DNA from 3 places in the Crassaminicella indica genome. Region 1 is predicted to be linked to each of the others. Evidence: a T-box and tRNA genes for the amino acid it is inferred to sense, from the RefSeq annotation. Region 1 holds a T-box; the other regions hold tRNA genes.
What was found. A T-box is a leader RNA that pairs with one kind of tRNA and senses whether it is charged. The one in region 1 lies ahead of proS (proline--tRNA ligase), so its partner is inferred to be a tRNA-Pro.
Positions count from the first base shown of each region.

Region 2: it encodes a tRNA-Pro, which carries the amino acid that the T-box ahead of proS (proline--tRNA ligase) is inferred to sense. The anticodon was not compared.
Region 3: it encodes a tRNA-Pro, which carries the amino acid that the T-box ahead of proS (proline--tRNA ligase) is inferred to sense. The anticodon was not compared.

Region 1 covers NZ_CP078093.1:1,324,956-1,332,871, reverse strand. Annotated here, with positions in the region: gene gltX (glutamate--tRNA ligase) at 1-1,086, opposite strand, end outside; gene proS (proline--tRNA ligase) at 1,279-2,868, opposite strand; gene proS (proline--tRNA ligase) at 2,930-4,372, opposite strand; T-box leader at 4,456-4,677, opposite strand; gene ispF (2-C-methyl-D-erythritol 2,4-cyclodiphosphate synthase) at 4,719-5,204, opposite strand; gene ispD (2-C-methyl-D-erythritol 4-phosphate cytidylyltransferase) at 5,215-5,916, opposite strand; gene KVH43_RS06235 (PIN/TRAM domain-containing protein) at 5,983-7,104, opposite strand; gene KVH43_RS06230 (CarD family transcriptional regulator) at 7,247-7,723, opposite strand.
Region 2 covers NZ_CP078093.1:63,531-71,446, reverse strand. Annotated here, with positions in the region: rRNA gene KVH43_RS00425 (23S ribosomal RNA) at 1-1,063, shown strand, start outside; rRNA gene rrf (5S ribosomal RNA) at 1,258-1,374, shown strand; tRNA gene KVH43_RS00415 (tRNA-Asn) at 1,380-1,454, shown strand; tRNA gene KVH43_RS00410 (tRNA-Leu) at 1,461-1,549, shown strand; tRNA gene KVH43_RS00405 (tRNA-Met) at 1,556-1,631, shown strand; tRNA gene KVH43_RS00400 (tRNA-Glu) at 1,636-1,710, shown strand; tRNA gene KVH43_RS00395 (tRNA-Val) at 1,715-1,790, shown strand; tRNA gene KVH43_RS00390 (tRNA-Asp) at 1,806-1,882, shown strand; tRNA gene KVH43_RS00385 (tRNA-Thr) at 1,891-1,965, shown strand; tRNA gene KVH43_RS00380 (tRNA-Tyr) at 1,974-2,058, shown strand; tRNA gene KVH43_RS00375 (tRNA-Gly) at 2,066-2,140, shown strand; tRNA gene KVH43_RS00370 (tRNA-Gly) at 2,147-2,220, shown strand; tRNA gene KVH43_RS00365 (tRNA-Arg) at 2,225-2,301, shown strand; tRNA gene KVH43_RS00360 (tRNA-Gln) at 2,310-2,385, shown strand; tRNA gene KVH43_RS00355 (tRNA-Lys) at 2,389-2,464, shown strand; tRNA gene KVH43_RS00350 (tRNA-Ser) at 2,470-2,558, shown strand; tRNA gene KVH43_RS00345 (tRNA-Ser) at 2,564-2,655, shown strand; tRNA gene KVH43_RS00340 (tRNA-Ile) at 2,661-2,737, shown strand; tRNA gene KVH43_RS00335 (tRNA-Trp) at 2,742-2,817, shown strand; tRNA gene KVH43_RS00330 (tRNA-Pro) at 2,832-2,908, shown strand; tRNA gene KVH43_RS00325 (tRNA-Ile) at 2,916-2,992, shown strand; tRNA gene KVH43_RS00320 (tRNA-Ile) at 3,006-3,082, shown strand; tRNA gene KVH43_RS00315 (tRNA-Phe) at 3,107-3,182, shown strand; gene KVH43_RS00310 (ribonuclease H-like domain-containing protein) at 3,213-4,223, opposite strand; gene KVH43_RS00305 (zinc ribbon domain-containing protein) at 4,789-5,160, shown strand; gene KVH43_RS00300 (HD-GYP domain-containing protein) at 5,256-6,311, shown strand; gene KVH43_RS00295 (asparaginase) at 6,339-7,334, opposite strand; gene KVH43_RS00290 (cysteine desulfurase family protein) at 7,768-7,916, shown strand, end outside.
Region 3 covers NZ_CP078093.1:546,685-554,600, forward strand. Annotated here, with positions in the region: rRNA gene KVH43_RS02605 (23S ribosomal RNA) at 1-1,560, opposite strand, end outside; tRNA gene KVH43_RS02610 (tRNA-Ala) at 1,608-1,683, opposite strand; rRNA gene KVH43_RS02615 (16S ribosomal RNA) at 1,749-3,275, opposite strand; tRNA gene KVH43_RS02620 (tRNA-Phe) at 3,356-3,431, opposite strand; tRNA gene KVH43_RS02625 (tRNA-Pro) at 3,436-3,512, opposite strand; tRNA gene KVH43_RS02630 (tRNA-Ser) at 3,526-3,614, opposite strand; tRNA gene KVH43_RS02635 (tRNA-Lys) at 3,620-3,695, opposite strand; tRNA gene KVH43_RS02640 (tRNA-Arg) at 3,701-3,777, opposite strand; tRNA gene KVH43_RS02645 (tRNA-Leu) at 3,782-3,865, opposite strand; tRNA gene KVH43_RS02650 (tRNA-Tyr) at 3,877-3,961, opposite strand; tRNA gene KVH43_RS02655 (tRNA-Thr) at 3,970-4,044, opposite strand; tRNA gene KVH43_RS02660 (tRNA-Asp) at 4,053-4,129, opposite strand; tRNA gene KVH43_RS02665 (tRNA-Val) at 4,145-4,220, opposite strand; tRNA gene KVH43_RS02670 (tRNA-Glu) at 4,225-4,299, opposite strand; tRNA gene KVH43_RS02675 (tRNA-Met) at 4,304-4,379, opposite strand; tRNA gene KVH43_RS02680 (tRNA-Leu) at 4,386-4,474, opposite strand; tRNA gene KVH43_RS02685 (tRNA-Asn) at 4,481-4,555, opposite strand; rRNA gene rrf (5S ribosomal RNA) at 4,561-4,677, opposite strand; rRNA gene KVH43_RS02695 (23S ribosomal RNA) at 4,872-7,795, opposite strand; tRNA gene KVH43_RS02700 (tRNA-Ala) at 7,843-7,916, opposite strand, start outside.

The DNA.
Region 1 (7,916 bases):
TTTCTCTTTCGCTTCTTCTTTTGTAATATATCCAGCATCTACAAGATGAGGAATAGCTAAATCAGTAATCTCTTCAACAGAAGCTTCTTTCATATAGTGAGCATTAATCCAGTTTAACTTGTCTGTATCAAATACCCCTCCACTTTTAGATACTCTCTCTAGTGAAAATTTTTCAATCAAATCCTCCATAGAGAAAATCTCTTGATTATCCTCTGGACTCCAACCTACAAGTGCTAAGTAATTTACAAGTCCTTGCGGAAGATATCCTTTTCTCTTAAAGTCTTCTGCAGCAACATCCCCTTGTCTTTTACTTAATTTCTTTCTATCTTTATTTAAAATATTTGGAAGATGTACAAATTTTGGTGCTTCCCATCCTAATACTTCATATAAATAAGCATGCTTTGGTGTTGATATAATCCATTCTTCTCCACGAATTACATGAGTAATCTTCATTAAATGATCATCTACCACAACAGCAAAATGATATGTTGGGAATCCATCTGTTTTCATCAGTACCTGATCATCTAAATCATTTGTATTAACCACTACATTTCCTCTTATTACATCAGAAAAAGCAATCTCTCTATTTTCAGGAAATTTTAATCTCACTACATATTCTTCCCCACTCGCAATCCTTCTCTTTGCTTCTTCTATAGAAATATTTCTGCAATGACCATCATACTTAGGAGTCTCTCCATTATTCTTTTGTTCTTCTCTTACTCTTTCTAATCTTTCTTTAGAACAGAAGCAATAATATGCATGTCCCTCTTCAAGTAGCTTTTGAATATATTTTTGATAAATTTCAAGTCTTTCTGATTGGACATATGGTCCCATTTCTCCTTTTTGAACAAGCTTTCCATTTTCAAGCACAACTCCTTCATCATGCTCAATGCCAGCCCATTTTAAAGCTTCAATCATATTTTCTATGGCACCTTCAACATATCTTGTTCTATCTGTATCTTCTATTCTCAATATATACTTACCATTATTTTGTTTTGCAAATAAATAATTATATAGAGCAGTCCTTAAACTTCCTATATGTACAAATCCTGTAGGACTTGGTGCAAATCTAACTCTTACCGTCATACAAGCTCCTCCTAATTAAAAAACTTTTTATATTCATTCATTATATCGAAAAATACATTTATTATCAACTGATTTACCCTTATATGCTATTTTACCCTTTAGTCCTTTTATTTTATACTATATAGATAAACAACATCAACATTAAAAAAGAAATATATAAAGATAAGTGAATGACTTTGATAACTTTTGAAGTTATTTATCTATAACAACATTTAACATATTTAATACATTTGAAACTGCTTGATTATAAGTAATCTCTTCTTTTTCTTCTTTATTTCTTATTTTATACTCCACAATACCTTCTCCTGCTTTTTTTCCTACCGTAATTCTTATAGGAATACCTAAAAGGTCTGCATCTTTAAACTTAGCTCCTGCTCTTTCGTTTCTATCATCTAACAATACTTCAATGCCTGCATCTAATAATTCTTTATATATTTTTTCTCCTAAAAGGACTTGTTCTTCCTTCTTTACATTCACTACAGTAATTATTACATGAAAAGGTGCAACACTCATTGGCCATATAATTCCACCTTCATCATGATTAGCATCTACAATACCAAATAATATTTTTGTAATATCTAATATATAATTACCCATAAACACAGGTTTTTCTTTTCCAAGCTCATCAATAAATGTAACTCCTAATTGTTGACTATAGTCTGTTTTTAGTTTCTTTATTTGCCCAAATTGGGTAGCTCTCTTAATTGATATATGCCCATTACATTTCGGACATTTGTCTCCTTCTTTTATGGTTTTTATATCAAAAATATAATCAGCCTTGAAATCTCTTTCATAATTTACATTTTTAATATGATAATCTGTTTTGTTCCCACCTGCTATAGCATTTTTCATCTCTACTACTTCATCATCTACAACTATAGTAACATCCTTTATCCCTATTGGACCTGCAAAACCTGTCTTTGCACCTGTAATACGCTCTACATCTTCAGCCTCTGCAAAACTTAGTTCCATCGGTTCTAAATTTAGCCCATCTTCTAGCTTTGTTAAATTTAAATCTCTATCTCCGCGAATAAATGCTGCTATAAATTTATCCTTTCCTTTTAGTAATAAGCATTTCATTAGTCGTTCTTCTTCTACATCCAAAAATTTATTTAGTTCTTCAATAGTTTTTACATTTGGTGTATAAACTTCTTCTAATGGATACATTTCCTCATCTTGTTTAGGTAGATCTACAATGCATTTTGCTCGTTTTCTTGTAGCCTTATAACCACAATCCTTACATAAAGCGATTTCTTCTTTTCCTTCATCAGAAATCCTTACAAATTTACCAGATAATATTTCTTCTTCATTGTGGATATCCTTCACTTGTACTGTAGGTAATCCACATTTTTTAAATATTTTTTCATAATATGTGTGTAAAGCTTCAAAGTGTTTATTTAAGCCCTCTAAATCTTTATCAAAAGTAACTATAGAAAAATTGATATTTCCTTTTTTATTTTCCGCATTTTGACACACTGTTTGCACTTGATAAAATCCAAACGGAAGCTGCTTATACGACTTTAAGTCTTTTTTCACAAGTTGTGCATATAATTCTTCACTTGCTTGTGAAAGCATAGTAAATTCTTGTATTCCTGCTTCATCGAATACTTCTTTTGCTATTTTATTTATTTTCTCAATAATCCTGTATCCTAATGGCAAATAGGCATAGCTTCCCCCAACCTTTCTCATAATACCAGCTCTAATGAGTAGCTTTTCTGATATTTTTTCAATCTCTGAAGGAACTTCCTTTAAAGTATTTAAATACAGTTTTGATGCTCTCATTTTTAAATCCCCTTTCCCTTTTATTTATAAATGAAGGTGGTTATCATGATAACCACCTCTTTTAATATGCTCTTGCTACGTATACCATATGCTTTGCTTCTTTTCCGCAAAAATGACACTTATTTCCCAAATCCTCTTGCTCAAATGGAATACATCTTATCGTCGCACCTGTTTCTGCTTTTATTCGTTCTTCACATGCACGATCTCCACACCACATAGCCTTTGCAAAACCAGGTTTTTCTTCTTGCTTTTTCTTAAAGTCTTCAAAATTTTCTACATAATAAGTTTTTTCATCTCTATATCTACGAGCTTTCTCTAACATATTATAATGAATATCATCTAACAATTTTGTTACTGTCTCTTTTAATCCTTCCATTGGAACAGCTTGCTTTTCTAAGGTATCTCTTCTAAAAATCATTACTTGATTATTTTCTATATCTCTAGGACCTATCTCTATACGGATTGGAACTCCTTTCATTTCCCATTCATTAAACTTCCAACCTGGTGAATTGTTTTCACTATCATCAATTTCTATTCTAATATCTTCTCCTAAAGCTTTCTTAAGCTCATAAGCTTTGTCTAAGACACCTTCCTTATGCTGTGCAATAGGAATAATAATCACTTGAGTTGGCGCTACTCTAGGAGGAAGTACTAATCCTCTATTATCTCCATGAACCATTATAATACCGCCAATTAATCTTGTAGATACACCCCACGATGTATGGTATGGATGCTGCATTTCTCCATTTCTTCCTAAGAATGTAATATCAAATGCTTTTGTAAAATGCTGCCCTAAATTATGAGATGTACCAGCTTGAAGTGCTTTACCGTCATGCATTAATGCTTCCATCGTATAAGTAGCCTGAGCTCCTGCAAACTTTTCTTTTTCACTCTTTCTTCCTGTTATAACAGGAATCGCTAATAATTCTTCTGCTGTTTCTTTATATATGTTAAGCATTTGAATAGTCTCTGCTTGTGCTTCTTCTTCCGTTTCATGCAAAGTATGTCCTTCTTGCCATAAAAACTCTGATGTTCTTAAGAAAGGTCTTGTAGATTTTTCCCATCTTACAACACTACACCACTGGTTATAAAGATAAGGTAAATCTCTATATGAATTTAACCATTTTGAATACATAGAACAGATAATAGTTTCTGATGTAGGTCGTACACATAGTCTTTCTGCAAGCTTTTCATTTCCCCCATGAGTTACCCACGCTACCTCTGGTGCAAATCCTTCAACATGCTCTGCTTCTTTTTTTAATAAGCTTTCTGGAATAAGTAATGGAAAATACATATTTTTATGTCCTGTATCTTTGAATCTTTTGTCCATATAGCTTTGAATATTTTCCCATATAGCATAGCCATAAGGTTTAATAACCATAAATCCTTTTACTGGTGAATAATCTACCATATCCGTTTTCTTAATAACATCTGTATACCATTGTGGAAAGTCAACCTCCATAGGTGTTATATCTTTTACAAATGCTTTTTCCTTCTTTGCCATATCCCTTCTCCTTTCTTCATAGACAATATCTTATTTCTAATCAAAACAACAAAGTCTTTCATAAAAAAACCCCTTCGTCTACATCTAGAGACGAAAGGGCATAATTTTCCGCGGTACCACTCTAATTAATTCAAAAGAATCCTCTCAAACTAGATATAACGGTCTAGCTCCGTAAAGACTTACTGATTTTCAGTCTTAAGCTCCAGGGCGGGTTCGAAAAGATACCTCTTACAAAGTCTCTCAGCCTATGAACTTTGCTCTCTTAAAGAATCATCTATCCTACTATTCCCTATCACAGCTTTTACCATTTTTAATTAAACTTAAATACATATTAACCAATATTGGCTTATTTGTCAACAGAAAATCTTATAATACTTGCAACAGCTTGAGCTGCAATACCTTCACCCATTCCTGTAAAGCCCAATCCTTCCGTAGTAGTTGCCTTTACATTCACAGCATCTACTCCTATCCCTAAAGTATCTGCTATGTTTCTTCTCATTTGCTCTATATATGGAGCCATTTTAGGCTTTTGTGCAATAATCGTACTGTCAATATTATTTACTATATATCCTTTAGTATGAAGAATAGTATTTACTTCTGATAACAATTTTATACTAGAAACCCCCTTGAACTTATCATCCGTATCTGGAAATAGCTTTCCAATATCTCCAAGAGCTGCTGCTCCAAGCAATGCATCCTTTATAGCATGAAGGAGTACATCTGCATCAGAATGTCCCAATAGTCCCTTTTTATATGGTATTTCAACACCACCTAATATAAGTTTTCTTCCATCAACTAATTTATGTACATCATATCCCATACCAATACGCATAAAAAACCTCCTATTTTCTATTCCTTAAAATAGCTTCTCCTATATACAAATCTTCTGGTGTAGTTATTTTTATATTGTCATAGCTACTCATAAGCATTCTCACTTTTTCACCCAATCTTTCAACTAACACAGTATCATCTGTACCCAAATATCCATCTTCTATCGCTTTTTTATGGGCTCTCAACAACAACTGATAGTCAAAGGTCTGTGGAGTTTGTATAGCCCAAAGAACATTTCTATTTAGCGTATTTTTAATATTTTTTTCCTCATCCACTACTTTGATTGTATCCTTTACAGGTACACCTACCCCTACGGCTTTATGCTTTATCGCCTCATCTATACTCTTTAAAATATATTCTTCTCTTACAAACGGTCTTGCACCATCATGAATAACTACAATATCACATTTTTGATATACTGCCTTTAACCCATTAAATATCGACTCTTGACGTTCTTTACCTCCTGCTACAACCTTTGTTACTTTTTCAAGCCCAAAAAAATTTATCACCTTTTCTTTACAATATGCAACTTCATCAGGATGTGTTACAACAATTATTTCATCAATAAAAGAGCACTTATTAAAAACTTCGATAGTATGAGCAAGTACAGGCTTTTCTCCTATATTCAAATACTGTTTATTAATATGGCTATTCATTCTTTTCCCTTTTCCTGCTGCCGCAATAATCACAGAAACAAATTTTTCTTTTCTCAAAATTTTCACCTCATTTATTTCAAAACAAAACCCAGCATATGCTGGGTACAATTTTATTATAAACGATTATGCCGTTTTATCAACCATCATTTTAGGCTTTGCAAAAATCATTCTTCCTGCAGCAGTTTGCAACACACTAGTAACAAGAACCCCCATAGTCTCTCCAATATGTTTTCTTCCACCTTCTACAACAATCATTGTTCCATCATCTAAGTACGCTACTCCCTGCCCTGATTCTTTTCCTTCTTTTATCACTTGTACAACCATTTCCTCGCCAGGCAGAACTACTGGTTTTATGGCATTTGCAAGCTCATTAATATTCAGTACAGGTACTCCTTGAAGTTCAGCAACTTTATTCAAATTATAATCATTTGTAACAACTTTTCCACCCATAAATTGACCAAGTCTTAATAATTTTATATCTACTTCTGACACCTCTTCAAAATCTTTATCTGTAATCTTTACTTCTATAGGCAATTCCTTTTGGATACGATTTAAAATATCTAACCCTCTTCTACCTCTTGCCCTTTTTAGACTGTCTGATGAATCTGCAATATGTCTTAATTCTTCAAGAACAAACTCTGGAATCACAATAGGTCCTTCTACAAAGCCTGTCTGCACGATATCTGCAATTCTACCATCAATTATCACGCTAGTATCTAATATTTTAGGAATACCACTATTTTCTTTCTTTGTCTCTACCTTTTCCTTAGCTGCTATATTCTTTTTAAACAGCATAGAAATATTCCCTAAGTCTTCTCTTTTTTTCGTTGCTAAGCTCACACCTAAATATCCTAAAAATATATACAGCATGATAGATAAAATAGGTCCAACTAATGGAATAGATATCCCCATTAGCAAGCTGCTAATTAAATAAGCAATAACCAACCCAATGATTAATCCTAAAGCTCCAATAACCATATCCATAGTAGGAATTTTTTGAAGCTCTCCCTCTACCCAGTTTGCTGAACTTAAACCTTTTTTCATCAACCACGGAGTAATAGTAAAAAATATAATTCCACCTAATATCGCACCTATAACACTCACAACAATTCCCATAACAGGTGTAATCTCTGGCATTTGTACAAAGTCTTGAACTTTAGCCAGCTTTATCAAGAATATAGCAGCTGCATAACCAACTGAAGCACCCGCTAAGGTTAATGCACCTCTTACGATTTTGTTGAACATATTTCTTCACCTCCTGTTTTAAAAGTATAACCATGCTAATTTTATTTTATAACTAAACACGATCTAATTTCAACAAAATTTGTATATTTTGGTAAAACATATCTGCAATGATAAAAGTGAAGCGTCATCACGACGCTTCACATTATTGAATAGCTGTGTCAATTAAATCTTCAGCAACCTTTTCTTCTATGCCTCTAGCCAATACAATCTCACTTATTAGGATTTGTTTTGCATTCGCTAGCATCTTTCTTTCTCCTGTCGACAAACCTTTTTCTCTATCTCTTAAGGTTAAATTTCTCACAACCATAGCAACCTCATAAATATCTCCGCTTCTTATCTTATCCATATTTGCTCTATATCGTCTATTCCAGTTTTTAGGCATCTTAGAAATATCGTCATTTAATACAGCTACTACTTGATCTACTTCCTTTAAAGATACGATTTCTCTTAATCCGATATCTTCTACATTATCAAGAGGGATCATTACTTTCATATCTCCTAGAGGCATCTTCATAATATAATATTTACGCTTCTTCCCCAATATCTCTTTTTCTTCTATGGCTTCAATAATCCCTGCACCATGCATAGGGTAAACCACTTTATCACCGATATTGAACATCCAGCAAAACCTCCCACATTGTACATTCCCTATATTCAGTATACAATAAGGGGTAGGTTCTGTCAAGAAAATATTTATTTTACCACACGTTACAAGCATTGTCAACTTTATTTTTCAGAATAATATCCCCTTTTTTCTCATATTTTACCACGAAACAGGCTAATTTTCCTATTTTCAACTCTAAAATTAAATT
Region 2 (7,916 bases), 1.3 Mb from region 1:
GGTGCTGGAAGGTTAAGGGGAAGTGTTAACGAAAGTGAAGCACAGAACTTAAGCCCCAGTAAACGGCGGCCGTAACTATAACGGTCCTAAGGTAGCGAAATTCCTTGTCGGGTAAGTTCCGACCCGCACGAAAGGCGTAACGATTTGGGCACTGTCTCAACAATAGACTCGGTGAAATTGTAGTACCGGTGAAGATGCCGGTTACCCGCAGCAGGACGGAAAGACCCCGTGGAGCTTTACTGTAGCCTGACACTGGATTTTGGTATTACATGTACAGGATAGGTGGGAGACTGAGAAGCATGCACGCCAGTGTGTGTGGAGTCGACGTTGGGATACCACTCTTGTAATACTGAAGTTCTAACCATAAGCTGTGAATCCAGCTTTGGGACACTGTCAGGTGGGCAGTTTGACTGGGGCGGTCGCCTCCTAAAGAGTAACGGAGGCGCCCAAAGGTTCCCTCAGCGCGGTCGGAAATCGCGCGAAGAGTGCAAAGGCAGAAGGGAGCTTGATTGCGAGACACACAGGTCGAGCAAGGACGAAAGTCGGGCTTAGTGATCCGGTGGTTCCGAGTGGAAGGGCCATCGCTCAACGGATAAAAGCTACCCCGGGGATAACAGGCTTATCTCCCCCAAGAGTCCACATCGACGGGGAGGTTTGGCACCTCGATGTCGGCTCGTCTCATCCTGGGGCTGAAGTAGGTCCCAAGGGTTGGGCTGTTCGCCCATTAAAGAGGCACGCGAGCTGGGTTCAGAACGTCGTGAGACAGTTCGGTCCCTATCCGCTGTGGGCGTAGGAAATTTGAGAGGAGCTGTCCTTAGTACGAGAGGACCGGGATGGACGTACCTCTGGTGCATCAGTTGTCACGCCAGTGGCACAGCTGAGTAGCTATGTACGGAAGGGATAAGCGCTGAAGGCATCTAAGCGCGAAGCCCCCCTTAAGATAAGATTTCCCATGGAGTTAATCCAGTAAGACCCCAGAAAGACGATCTGGTTGATAGGTTGGAGGTGTAAGGGCAGTAATGTCTTTAGCTGACCGATACTAATAGGTCGAGGGCTTGACCAAAATATGCATTGTTTAGTTTTGAGGGTATAAAAAAGCAGTTGACAAAATTCTAGCAAGGTGGTAAAATAAATTTTGTCTTAACTCAACATTAGTATGTATAAGGATTTGTGTAGGACTGAAAAAATGCAAATTCTTTAAAAAAGTGTTGACAAACTGCGAAAAACGAGATAAAATATATCTTGTCCTCAAAAAAATCCAGTGGCAATAGCGAAGGGGTCACACCTGTTCCCATACCGAACACAGAAGTTAAGCCCTTCAGCGCTGATGGTACTTAGGCGGAGACGCCTTGGGAGAGTAGGTCGCCGCTGGTTTGTGTTCCAAGGTAGCTCAATGGTGGAGCACTCGGCTGTTAACCGATAGGTTGTGGGTTCGAGTCCCACCCTTGGAGCCAAAGAATGCCGGGGTGGCGGAACTGGCAGACGCACAGGACTTAAAATCCTGCGGTCCTTACAGACCGTACCGGTTCGATTCCGGTCCCCGGCACCAAAATATCGCGGAGTGGAGCAGCTGGCAGCTCGTCGGGCTCATAACCCGAAGGTCGTAGGTTCAAATCCTGCCTCCGCAACCATTAAGGCCCATTGGTCAAGCGGTCAAGACACCGCCCTTTCACGGCGGTAACCCGGGTTCGATTCCCGGATGGGTCACCATTTTGGGCGCATAGCTCAGCTGGGAGAGCACCTGCCTTACAAGCAGGGGGTCATAGGTTCGATCCCTATTGCGCCCACCATTAAAATTTGATTATGGCCCGGTAGTTCAGTTGGTTAGAATGCCAGCCTGTCACGCTGGAGGTCGAGGGTTCGAGCCCCTTCCGGGTCGCCAATAAATGTGCTGGTGTGGCTCAACGGTAGAGCAGCTGACTTGTAATCAGCAGGTTGGGGGTTCGATTCCCTTCGCCAGCTCCAAAGAATTAGGAGGAGTTCCCGAGTGGCCAAAGGGGGCGGACTGTAAATCCGTTAGCTAAGCTTTCAGTGGTTCGAATCCACTCTCCTCCACCAATTAATTGCGGAAGTGGCTCAGTGGTAGAGCATCGCCTTGCCAAGGCGAGGGTCGCGGGTTCGAATCCCGTCTTCCGCTCCAAGATATGCGGATGTAGTTCAATGGTAGAACTCCAGCCTTCCAAGCTGGTAGCGTGGGTTCGATTCCCATCATCCGCTCCAATAAGGGTTCATAGCTCAGCTGGATAGAGCAACGGCCTTCTAAGCCGTGTGTCCGGGGTTCGAGTCCCTGTGGACCCGCCATAAAATAATGGGGTATCGCCAAGTCGGTAAGGCACCAGACTTTGACTCTGGCATTCGTAGGTTCGAGTCCTGCTACCCCAGCCATAAGACCCATTAGCTCAGTCGGTAGAGCACTTGACTTTTAATCAAGGTGTCCCGCGTTCGAGCCGCGGATGGGTCACCAAATATGGAGGGGTGTCCGAGTGGTTTAAGGAGCTGGTCTTGAAAACCAGTGACTCCGAAAGGGGCCGTGGGTTCGAATCCCACCCCCTCCGCCAGATTTGGAGAAGTACTCAAGTAGGCTGAAGAGGACGGTTTGCTAAACCGTTAGGCCGAGTAATCGGTGCGCGGGTTCGAATCCCGCCTTCTCCGCCAAATGAGGGCCTTTAGCTCAGTTGGTTAGAGCGTCCGGCTCATAACCGGCAGGTCCGGGGTTCGAGTCCCTGAAGGCCCACCATTTTAGGGGTATAGCTCAGTTGGTAGAGCAGTGGTCTCCAAAACCACGTGCCGAGGGTTCAAGTCCTTCTGCCCCTGCCAATCATAAAAAAAATCGAGGTGTAGCGCAGTTTGGTAGCGCATCTGGTTTGGGACCAGAGGGCCGCGGGTTCAAATCCTGCCACCTCGACCATTGATTGGGGCTTGTAGCTCAGGTGGTTAGAGCGCACGCCTGATAAGCGTGAGGTCGGAGGTTCGAGTCCTCCCAAGCCCACCATTTTTTTTTATAGGGGCCTTTAGCTCAGTTGGTTAGAGCGTCCGGCTCATAACCGGCAGGTCCGGGGTTCGAATCCCTGAAGGCCCACCATATATAATATATAGATGAATATTTGCCCAGATAGCTCAGTCGGTAGAGCAGGGGACTGAAAATCCCCGTGTCGGAGGTTCGATTCCGCCTCTGGGCACCAATAAAAAACAAGCTCATTTGAGCTTGTTTTTTATTGCATTTGATTAAAAATATATGGTATAAGCTTTGATATAAATAAGTGAATATCTAAAGGCTTTATATGATTGTTCTGTTTGAATAGAATAATATTTTCAGGAATGAAATCATTTGATTGATTTTTTCTACAAGGAAATGAAAAATCACACAGATCAATATATAAGCATTTATCACCAGAAGAAAGACGACCTTTATATAATGGAATTTTGATTTTGAAAGTATTTGTATTTTTTACATATTCAAAACAAAAACCATTTTCATAAGCGATATAGTTATTTATATGATTATTTTTATAGACTCCTTCTAAATGAAAAGAATTGTCTTTAATATATTGCTTTGAAATATAGCATGTATTTTTTTTATAAATATGAAAAATTTGAGGAAAGGCTTGGAGAATTTGTTCAATATGAATCTTATCTAATATCATAAAAGCTTTACTAAAATAATATAGATCGTCATAATTGTGAAGCAGAATAATATCTTTTATTTGTTTGTTTTTTTCTTTTTCATATTGATTATAAAGGGTAACACTTTCTTTACCTGAAATTTTATCATTTCTATGAATACCTAAATACGCTTCTACAGATTTTAGCTTACAATTATTAAGATTAAGTTTTTTTTGAACCCTTCTAATTAGTTTGAGAAGATCAATACTTTGGTAGGTTTTAATAGAATAATCAATTTCATTGGCTAAAAATCTTTTATTTAAAAAAGGGATATCAAATGTGTTTCCATTATAATTTATTAAAATATCAAATTCTTGAATTTCTTCTTTAAAGGCAGATAATAGTTCCTTTTCTTCTTTTTTATTGTTGCAGAAAAATTGTTTTATAGAAATTTTACCATTTTCTATGTATAAAAGCCCTATAAGAATGACTTTATGAAAACGAGGGTTTAGACCTGTCGTCTCAATATCGAATATAGCAAAATTTGCATCACCATATAGATCTAAAAAATTTTTTGGCATATGTAATGTTTCTTCAAGATTATATTGTATGATTTCCAAAATATCAACTCCTATTTTTTACTAATATATTATAATATATCATACTTAAAAGGATTAATGAACATTTATAGTATATATATAGGGATCCAACTTTAAAATGAAATATAAAAGATAGTTCATTCCAGATAACTTTTGAAAAAACAAAACTTCATTTCATGAAAAAATACTAAACCTTCAAAACTCACTTCGTTCAAACAATGAAGGTTCTTAACGTATTTTTTATGAAATTTCAGTAAGTTTTTTTACAAAAGTTATCAAAGTCATTCACTTATCTTTATATATTTCTTTTTTTATGTTGATGTTGTTTATCTATAGGGATCCAACTTCAAAGTTTAATTATTTATAAAAGCTTTTTGCATATACAATAGACTTCATTTTGTTTTTAAGAGAATTGAGTTTTTGGTAAACTGATGAAAAATCATTAAATAATTCATCTTCTGAACATCTAGCTACTGTTTGATGAATTATATTTTTAACTCTTTTTTAATTTCTTGAGTTGGATCCCTATATATATATCTAATATCAAAATATAGAATATATTGATATTAGAAGGGGAGTGTTAATAGTGGATTTTTTAGATAAATTAGCGGATAAGGTATCATCAGGTACTAAGAAAATATCACAGAAAACAGATGAAATTATTGAAATAACTGAATTAAAGCTTGATCTAAAAAATATTGAAGATGAGATAGAAGAAGCAAAATTATATATTGGAGAATTAGTATATAAATATTTTCTTAGCAATGATAGTAGTATGCCTGTAGGGCAGATTAAAGGAAAATGTAGAGAAATTCAAAGAATGGAAGCACAGAAAAATAGGATGAAGGCACGTATTTATAGGATCAAAGGATTAGCGTATTGTAGATTTTGTGGTGAAGCTATAGACGATGAAGAAAATTATTGTTCAAAATGCGGCCACAAAATTATAAGATACTAATCAAAAAATGATAGATATTGGAGGAATATAGAGAAATATGTAGAAATATATAACATCAAGGAAAAGGCTATTTATCCTGAAAGAGGGGATATAGGATGAAATTAATAAGTACAAAAGATTTAAAAGAAGGAATGGTTTTGGCTCAAGATATTATAGGAAAATATGATTTGGTGTTTTTAACTCAAGGAACAAGAATAACAGATGAACATATTAAGCGCATACAGAATATGAATATTATATATGTTTATGTTATGGAACAAGATGCAGTAAAAGAAGAAGTATTAGAATATAATTTAAATAATAAAATAGATAAAAGATTAAATGAACAATATCAAAAAAGTTTAGCATCTTTTAAAAGAGTTTATGAAGAAGTAAGCCTTGGAAAAAAGATTGAATCTGAAATTATACAAGAATCAGTTTCTCATTTAATACAAGAAGTGATGATAGATAATAATGTATTGTCACGTTTAAGAAGACTTGAGATTGTAGATGACTATACCTATAAGCATTCTATAAATGTATGTATTTTATCTGTAATGATTGGAAAATGGATGAATTATACTGAGAATGAGTTAAATGAATTAGGTGTAGCAGGAATGTTGCATGATATAGGAAAATCAAAAATTCCTAAAGAAATTTTAAATAAACCGGGAAGATTGTCTAGGAATGAGTGTAAAATTATGAAAGGACATGCAACATTAGGTTATGAAATGCTTCAAAGACAAGATGAAATTAAATTCGATATATGTTGTGCTGTGCTTCAGCATCATGAAAGAATAGATGGTAGAGGATATCCTTTAGGACTTAAGGGAGAACGTATTCATGAATTTGCACGAATTATTGCTATTGCAGATATATTTGATGCGATGACATCAGAGAGAGTATATAAATCTAAAGAATCTCCTTTTAAGGTTGCTGAACTCATTGCACAAGATAGATTTGGTGCGTTAGATCCGTATATTGCAAATCAATTTCTTTGGAATATTTCAAACTTTTATGTTGGAAATATTGTAAAATTAAATACAGGAGATATTGGTGAAATTGTGTTGATTAATAAACAAATGCCTACAAGGCCTTTAATAAAGATAGGAAAATCTTTTATTGATTTAAATAAGAATTCTGAATATGTAATTATGGAGGTATTAGTATAAGAACCAGGATATAAAAATCCTGATTCTTTATCTATAAAAATCTTTTTCAAATATTTCTTTAATAATTTTTCTTTCTTTTGTGATACTTAAAGCTAGCATAAGTTTGATTCTAGCTTTTTGTCCAGGGAGGTTTCCTCCTAAAATAACACCAAGATTTCTTAAGTGTCTTCCTGCGCCTTCATAGCCATAGGTGTCGAGTACTCTTCCCATAGGACATCTAGATACCATAACTATTATTACGTTATGATCAATTGCATATTGAATACCTTCAACCATTGCAGGAGGCACATTACCTCTTCCCATTGCTTCAATGATGATACCTTTAGCACCTGAATCTACACAATATTTAATTAATCTAGCATCCATACCTACAGCAGTTTTGATTAGATCTACGTTTGTTTCAATAGTTGCTGTTTCTATATGAGCATGCTTTGTAATATCTCTATAAAATATTACTTCATCATTATCAACAATTCCTAAAGGACCAAATTCCATAGATTTGAAAGTATCTAAGGACAATGTGTGTGTTTTTGTGACTTCACTAGCAGCGTTTAGTTCATTATTCATTACTATTAAAACACCTTTATTTTTTGCTTGCTCAGATATAGCAGTACATATGGCAGCAGAAAGATTGCTTGAACCATCATAACCAAGTTCAGAACTATTTCTCATTGCACCAACTATAATAATAGGTTTTGTACTGTTAATAGTAAGATCTAGTAAATAAGCAGTTTCTTCAAGGGAATCTGTTCCATGAGTTACAACAACACCAGTAATATCTTCTCTTAATATTAGTTTTTTTACAAGCTTTGATAGCTTCATCATTTTTTTAGGAGTCATATGAGGACCTGGGATCCTATCGAAATTCACAATTTCAATATCAGCGTATTTATCAATATTTGTTACCATAGACATAATTTCTTCACTAGATAGAGCAGGGATAGCAGCAGATATTCTAGGGTCTATTTTCATTGAAATAGTTCCACCGGTAAATACAACTGCTACCTTATTTGGATTTTTCATGAACGCTTCCTCCTTATGAATAAAGAATTGATATATGATCCTAATAAATATGTTAACAGATAAATATAAAAAAACAAACTATTTGATACAAAAAAACAAAAGAACCAGTCCATATGGACTGGTTCTTTTGTTGGTTTACGTTCAAAAGGGGTATTGGGAATAGAGATTATATTATCGAGGTTATCAGGGGGATAACCACTAAACAAATTATAACAAAAACCGACAAAATTGACAAGCTTTTTGACATTTTTTTTGTAAAAATTTTTTTTGTAAAAAATAACGTTTTAGAACATCCTTTTAAAATACTGTATAATGTATCATTTTTTATTAAAGGAGGCAATAATAAGTTTGTAGCAAAGCGCTTTACAAAGACAGTAGTTTCATATAAAATATGGAAAGATATAAACAATTTATGATAATGGAGATGTTGGAAATGGAAGTTTATTTAGATAATAGTGCTACTACAAAACCGAATAAAGAAGTTGTGGATATGATGCTAAAAGGGCTTATAGATTATTATGGAAATCCATCATCACTTCATCGCAAGGGGGTTGAAGTAGAGCGATTAATGAAATCGGCTCG
Region 3 (7,916 bases), 780 kb from region 1:
ACGTCTCAGAATTATCGAAACGGATTTGCCTATCTCGACTTCCTAAACGCTTGGACGCACACAACCAACGGTGCGCTTAACCTATCCTCCTGTGTCACCCCATTGCTCAAACGATTTTCGGTGGTACAGGAATTTCAACCTGTTGTCCATCGCCTACGACTTTCGTCCTCGGCTTAGGTCCCGACTAACCCTGAGTGGACGAACCTTCCTCAGGAAACCTTAGGTTTTCGGCGGGCAGGATTCTCACCTGCCTCTCGCTACTCATGCCAACATTCTCTCTTGTATACAGTCCACTGCTCCTTACGGTACAGCTTCAACCCGTATACAATGCTCCCCTACCCATCCCAAAGGGATGCCGTAGCTTCGGTGACAGGTTTGAGCCCCGGTAATTTTCGGCGCAGGATCACTCGACTAGTGAGCTATTACGCACTCTTTGAATGAATGGCTGCTTCTAAGCCAACATCCTAGTTGTCTATGCAATCCCACATCCTTTTCCACTTAACCTGTACTTAGGGACCTTAGCTGACGGTCTGGGCTGTTTCCCTCTCGACTATGAATCTTATCACACATAGTCTGACTCCTAAAATTATGATTACGGCATTCGGAGTTTGATAGTCTTCGGTAACCGGTGAGGGCCCCTAGGACATTCAGTGCTCTACCTCCGTATCACAACTTTTAAGGCTAGCCCTAAAGCTATTTCGGGGAGAACCAGCTATCTCCGAGTTCGATTGGAATTTCTCCGCTATCCACAAGTCATCCCAGCCTTTTTCAACAGACATGGGTTCGGTCCTCCACGAAATTTTACTTCCGCTTCAACCTGCTCATGGATAGGTCACCCGGTTTCGGGTCTACGGCATACAACTAAAATCGCCCTATTCAGACTCGCTTTCGCTGCGGCTCCGTAGCATAACTACTTAACCTTGCTGCATACCGTAACTCGTTGGCCCGTTCTACAAAAAGTACGCGGTCGTTCATAAAAAGAACTTCCACTGCTTGTAAACATAGGGTTTCAGGTTCTATTTCACTCCCCTCCCGGGGTTCTTTTCACCTTTCCCTCACGGTACTATGCGCTATCGGTCACCAGGTAGTATTTAGCCTTGGGGGGTGGTCCCCCCTGCTTCCCACAAGGTTTCACGTGTCTCGTGGTACTCTGGAGTATACTCGAAAGTCTTCTTGTTTCGCCTACAGGACTATTACCTTCTACGGTGAGCCTTTCCAGACTTCTTCGACTACAATACCTCTTTCTTAATGAGTATATCCACAACCCCTAAAGAAAATTCTTTAGGTTTGGGCTAGTCCCCTTTCGCTCGCCGCTACTTAGGGAATCGAGTTTTCTTTCTCTTCCTCAGGGTACTTAGATGTTTCAGTTCCCCTGGTATGCCTACCATTACCTATGGATTCAGTAATGGTTACTTAAGTATTACCTTAAGTAGGTTTCCCCATTCGGAAATCCCCGGATCAACGCTTGCTTGCAGCTACCCGAGGCTTATCGCAGCTTACCACGTCCTTCATCGGCTCCTGGTGCCAAGGCATCCGCCCTATGCTCTTTATAGCTTGACCAGTAAAAATTGTATTTTATATGCATTGTTCAGTTTTCAAAGTACATGTGGTGGAGACGAGGGGGATCGAACCCCTGACCCCCTGCGTGCAAGGCAGGTGCTCTCCCAGCTGAGCTACGTCCCCATAATTAACTTTTGAAGGTTTGATCCTTCAAAACTATACAGTATAAGTTAAGCCTTTCTCCTTAGAAAGGAGGTGATCCAGCCGCACCTTCCGATACGGCTACCTTGTTACGACTTCACCCCAGTTATTGATTTCACCTTCGGCAGCTTCCTCCATAAGGTTAGATAGCTGACTTCGGGTGCCCCCAACTCCCGTGGTGTGACGGGCGGTGTGTACAAGACCCGGGAACGCATTCACCGCGGCATTCTGATCCACGATTACTAGCAACTCCAGCTTCATGTGGGCGAGTTGCAGCCCACAATCCGAACTGAGACTGGCTTTTAGGATTTGCTCCAGATTACTCCTTCGCTTCCCGTTGTACCAGCCATTGTAGCACGTGTGTAGCCCAGAACATAAGGGGCATGATGATTTGACGTCATCCCCACCTTCCTCCGAGTTATCCCCGGCAGTCTCTCTAGAGTGCCCATCCGAAATGCTGGCAACTAAAGACAAGGGTTGCGCTCGTTGCGGGACTTAACCCAACATCTCACGACACGAGCTGACGACAACCATGCACCACCTGTCTCTCTGTCCCCGGAGGGATTTCACCGATTAAGGTTAATGCAGAGGATGTCAAGTCCTGGTAAGGTTCTTCGCGTTGCTTCGAATTAAACCACATGCTCCGCTGCTTGTGCGGGTCCCCGTCAATTCCTTTGAGTTTCAGTCTTGCGACCGTACTCCCCAGGCGGAGTGCTTAATGCGTTAGCTGCGGCACCGAAGGGATGAACCTCCGACACCTAGCACTCATCGTTTACGGCGTGGACTACCAGGGTATCTAATCCTGTTCGCTCCCCACGCTTTCGTGCCTCAGCGTCAGTTACAGTCCAGAGAGTCGCCTTCGCCACTGGTGTTCCTCCTAATATCTACGCATTTCACCGCTACACTAGGAATTCCACTCTCCTCTCCTGCACTCAAGCCAATAAGTTTCCAAGGCTTACTACGGTTGAGCCGTAGCCTTTCACCCCAGACTTTATCGGCCGCCTACGCACCCTTTACGCCCAGTGATTCCGGATAACGCTCGCCCCCTACGTATTACCGCGGCTGCTGGCACGTAGTTAGCCGGGGCTTCCTCCTAAGGTACCGTCAGTTTTCTTCCCTTAGGACAGAGTTTTACGACCCGAAGGCCTTCATCACTCACGCGGCGTTGCTGCATCAGGCTTTCGCCCATTGTGCAATATTCCCCACTGCTGCCTCCCGTAGGAGTCTGGACCGTGTCTCAGTTCCAGTGTGGCCGATCACCCTCTCAGGTCGGCTACTGATCGTTGCCTTGGTGAGCCGTTACCTCACCAACTAGCTAATCAGACGCGGGCCCATCCTATACCGCTAAAGCTTTGACTCATGTACCATGCGATACTAGAGCTTTATCAGGTATTAATCCCGGTTTCCCGAGGCTATCCCTGTGTATAGGGCAGGTTGCCCACGCGTTACTCACCCGTCCGCCGCTTTCCACTAATCAAATCTCCCGAAGGATCATTGACAGCTTCTCGCTCGACTTGCATGTGTTAGGCACGCCGCCAGCGTTCATCCTGAGCCAGGATCAAACTCTCAAATAAAAGAATTCGAATTGAACGTTTCTCGTTTATAACGAGTATCTGGCTTAATTTCTTACACTGTATAGTTTTCAAAGATCAAATGGTGCCCAGAGGCGGAATCGAACCACCGACACGGGGATTTTCAGTCCCCTGCTCTACCGACTGAGCTATCTGGGCATTTTGGTCGAGGTGGCAGGATTTGAACCCGCGGCCCTCTGGTCCCAAACCAGATGCGCTACCAAACTGCGCTACACCTCGATATTTTTTCATGTGGCGGAGGGGGTGGGATTCGAACCCACGGCCCCTTGCGGAGTCACTGGTTTTCAAGACCAGCTCCTTAAACCACTCGGACACCCCTCCGTATTTGGTGACCCATCCGCGGCTCGAACGCGGGACACCTTGATTAAAAGTCAAGTGCTCTACCGACTGAGCTAATGGGTCTAGTATGGCGGGTCCACAGGGACTCGAACCCCGGACACACGGCTTAGAAGGCCGTTGCTCTATCCAGCTGAGCTATGAACCCATATTGGTGCGGGTGGAGGGACTTGAACCCCCACGCACAAGGCGCTAGATCCTAAGTCTAGTGCGTCTGCCAATTCCGCCACACCCGCGATATAAAATTTGGTGGAGGAGAGTGGATTCGAACCACTGAAAGCTTAGCTAACGGATTTACAGTCCGCCCCCTTTGGCCACTCGGGAACTCCTCCTAATTCTTTGGAGCTGGCGAAGGGAATCGAACCCCCAACCTGCTGATTACAAGTCAGCTGCTCTACCGTTGAGCCACACCAGCACATTTATTGGCGACCCGGAAGGGGCTCGAACCCTCGACCTCCAGCGTGACAGGCTGGCATTCTAACCAACTGAACTACCGGGCCATAATCAAATTTTAATGGTGGGCGCAATAGGGATCGAACCTATGACCCCCTGCTTGTAAGGCAGGTGCTCTCCCAGCTGAGCTATGCGCCCAAAATGGTGACCCATCCGGGAATCGAACCCGGGTTACCGCCGTGAAAGGGCGGTGTCTTGACCGCTTGACCAATGGGCCTTAATGGTTGCGGAGGCAGGATTTGAACCTACGACCTTCGGGTTATGAGCCCGACGAGCTGCCAGCTGCTCCACTCCGCGATATTTTGGTGCCGGGGACCGGAATCGAACCGGTACGGTCTGTAAGGACCGCAGGATTTTAAGTCCTGTGCGTCTGCCAGTTCCGCCACCCCGGCATTCTTTGGCTCCAAGGGTGGGACTCGAACCCACAACCTATCGGTTAACAGCCGAGTGCTCCACCATTGAGCTACCTTGGAACACAAACCAGCGGCGACCTACTCTCCCAAGGCGTCTCCGCCTAAGTACCATCAGCGCTGAAGGGCTTAACTTCTGTGTTCGGTATGGGAACAGGTGTGACCCCTTCGCTATTGCCACTGGATTTTTTGAGGACAAGATATATTTTATCTCGTTTTTCGCAGTTTGTCAACACTTTTTTTAAAGAATTTGCATTTTTTTAATCCTACACAAATCCTTATACATACTAATGTTGAGTTAAGACGAAATTTATTTTACCACCTTGCTAGAATTTTGTCAACTGCTTTTTTATACCCTCAAAACTAAACAATGCATATTTTGGTCAAGCCCTCGACCTATTAGTATCGGTCAGCTAAAGACATTACTGCCCTTACACCTCCGACCTATCAACCAGATCGTCTTTCTGGGGTCTTACTGGATTAACTCCATGGGAAATCTTATCTTAAGGGGGGCTTCGCGCTTAGATGCCTTCAGCGCTTATCCCTTCCGTACATAGCTACTCAGCTGTGCCACTGGCGTGACAACTGATGCACCAGAGGTACGTCCATCCCGGTCCTCTCGTACTAAGGACAGCTCCTCTCAAATTTCCTACGCCCACAGCGGATAGGGACCGAACTGTCTCACGACGTTCTGAACCCAGCTCGCGTGCCTCTTTAATGGGCGAACAGCCCAACCCTTGGGACCTACTTCAGCCCCAGGATGAGACGAGCCGACATCGAGGTGCCAAACCTCCCCGTCGATGTGGACTCTTGGGGGAGATAAGCCTGTTATCCCCGGGGTAGCTTTTATCCGTTGAGCGATGGCCCTTCCACTCGGAACCACCGGATCACTAAGCCCGACTTTCGTCCTTGCTCGACCTGTGTGTCTCGCAATCAAGCTCCCTTCTGCCTTTGCACTCTTCGCGCGATTTCCGACCGCGCTGAGGGAACCTTTGGGCGCCTCCGTTACTCTTTAGGAGGCGACCGCCCCAGTCAAACTGCCCACCTGACAGTGTCCCAAAGCTGGATTCACAGCTTATGGTTAGAACTTCAGTATTACAAGAGTGGTATCCCAACGTCGACTCCACACACACTGGCGTGCATGCTTCTCAGTCTCCCACCTATCCTGTACATGTAATACCAAAATCCAGTGTCAGGCTACAGTAAAGCTCCACGGGGTCTTTCCGTCCTGCTGCGGGTAACCGGCATCTTCACCGGTACTACAATTTCACCGAGTCTATTGTTGAGACAGTGCCCAAATCGTTACGCCTTTCGTGCGGGTCGGAACTTACCCGACAAGGAATTTCGCTACCTTAGGACCGTTATAGTTACGGCCGCCGTTTACTGGGGCTTAAGTTCTGTGCTTCACTTTCGTTAACACTTCCCCTTAACCTTCCAGCACCGGGCAGGCGTCAGCCCCTATACATCGTCTTTCGACTTAGCAGAGACCTGTGTTTTTGCTAAACAGTCGCTTGGGCCTATTCTCTGCGGCCACCTCGGGCTTGCACCCTAACGTGGCACCCCTTCTCCCGAAGTTACGGGGTCATTTTGCCGAGTTCCTTAACAATAGTTCTCTCGCTCGCCTTAGGATTCTCTCCTCACCTACCTGTGTCGGTTTGCGGTACGGGCACCTACAATCTCGCTAGAGGCTTTTCTTGACAGTGTGGAATCAGTAAGTTCGCTACTTGTTTTTCGCTCCCCATCACGTCTCAGAATTATCGAAACGGATTTGCCTATCTCGACTTCCTAAACGCTTGGACGCACACAACCAACGGTGCGCTTAACCTATCCTCCTGTGTCACCCCATTGCTCAAACGATTTTCGGTGGTACAGGAATTTCAACCTGTTGTCCATCGCCTACGACTTTCGTCCTCGGCTTAGGTCCCGACTAACCCTGAGTGGACGAACCTTCCTCAGGAAACCTTAGGTTTTCGGCGGGCAGGATTCTCACCTGCCTCTCGCTACTCATGCCAACATTCTCTCTTGTATACAGTCCACTGCTCCTTACGGTACAGCTTCAACCCGTATACAATGCTCCCCTACCCATCCCAAAGGGATGCCGTAGCTTCGGTGACAGGTTTGAGCCCCGGTAATTTTCGGCGCAGGATCACTCGACTAGTGAGCTATTACGCACTCTTTGAATGAATGGCTGCTTCTAAGCCAACATCCTAGTTGTCTATGCAATCCCACATCCTTTTCCACTTAACCTGTACTTAGGGACCTTAGCTGACGGTCTGGGCTGTTTCCCTCTCGACTATGAATCTTATCACACATAGTCTGACTCCTAAAATTATGATTACGGCATTCGGAGTTTGATAGTCTTCGGTAACCGGTGAGGGCCCCTAGGACATTCAGTGCTCTACCTCCGTATCACAACTTTTAAGGCTAGCCCTAAAGCTATTTCGGGGAGAACCAGCTATCTCCGAGTTCGATTGGAATTTCTCCGCTATCCACAAGTCATCCCAGCCTTTTTCAACAGACATGGGTTCGGTCCTCCACGAAATTTTACTTCCGCTTCAACCTGCTCATGGATAGGTCACCCGGTTTCGGGTCTACGGCATACAACTAAAATCGCCCTATTCAGACTCGCTTTCGCTGCGGCTCCGTAGCATAACTACTTAACCTTGCTGCATACCGTAACTCGTTGGCCCGTTCTACAAAAAGTACGCGGTCGTTCATAAAAAGAACTTCCACTGCTTGTAAACATAGGGTTTCAGGTTCTATTTCACTCCCCTCCCGGGGTTCTTTTCACCTTTCCCTCACGGTACTATGCGCTATCGGTCACCAGGTAGTATTTAGCCTTGGGGGGTGGTCCCCCCTGCTTCCCACAAGGTTTCACGTGTCTCGTGGTACTCTGGAGTATACTCGAAAGTCTTCTTGTTTCGCCTACAGGACTATTACCTTCTACGGTGAGCCTTTCCAGACTTCTTCGACTACAATACCTCTTTCTTAATGAGTATATCCACAACCCCTAAAGAAAATTCTTTAGGTTTGGGCTAGTCCCCTTTCGCTCGCCGCTACTTAGGGAATCGAGTTTTCTTTCTCTTCCTCAGGGTACTTAGATGTTTCAGTTCCCCTGGTATGCCTACCATTACCTATGGATTCAGTAATAGTTACTTAAGTATTACCTTAAGTAGGTTTCCCCATTCGGAAATCCCCGGATCAACGCTTGCTTGCAGCTACCCGAGGCTTATCGCAGCTTACCACGTCCTTCATCGGCTCCTGGTGCCAAGGCATCCGCCCTATGCTCTTTATAGCTTGACCAGTAAAAATTGTATTTTATATGCATTGTTCAGTTTTCAAAGTACATGTGGTGGAGACGAGGGGGATCGAACCCCTGACCCCCTGCGTGCAAGGCAGGTGCTCTCCCAGCTGAGCTACGTCC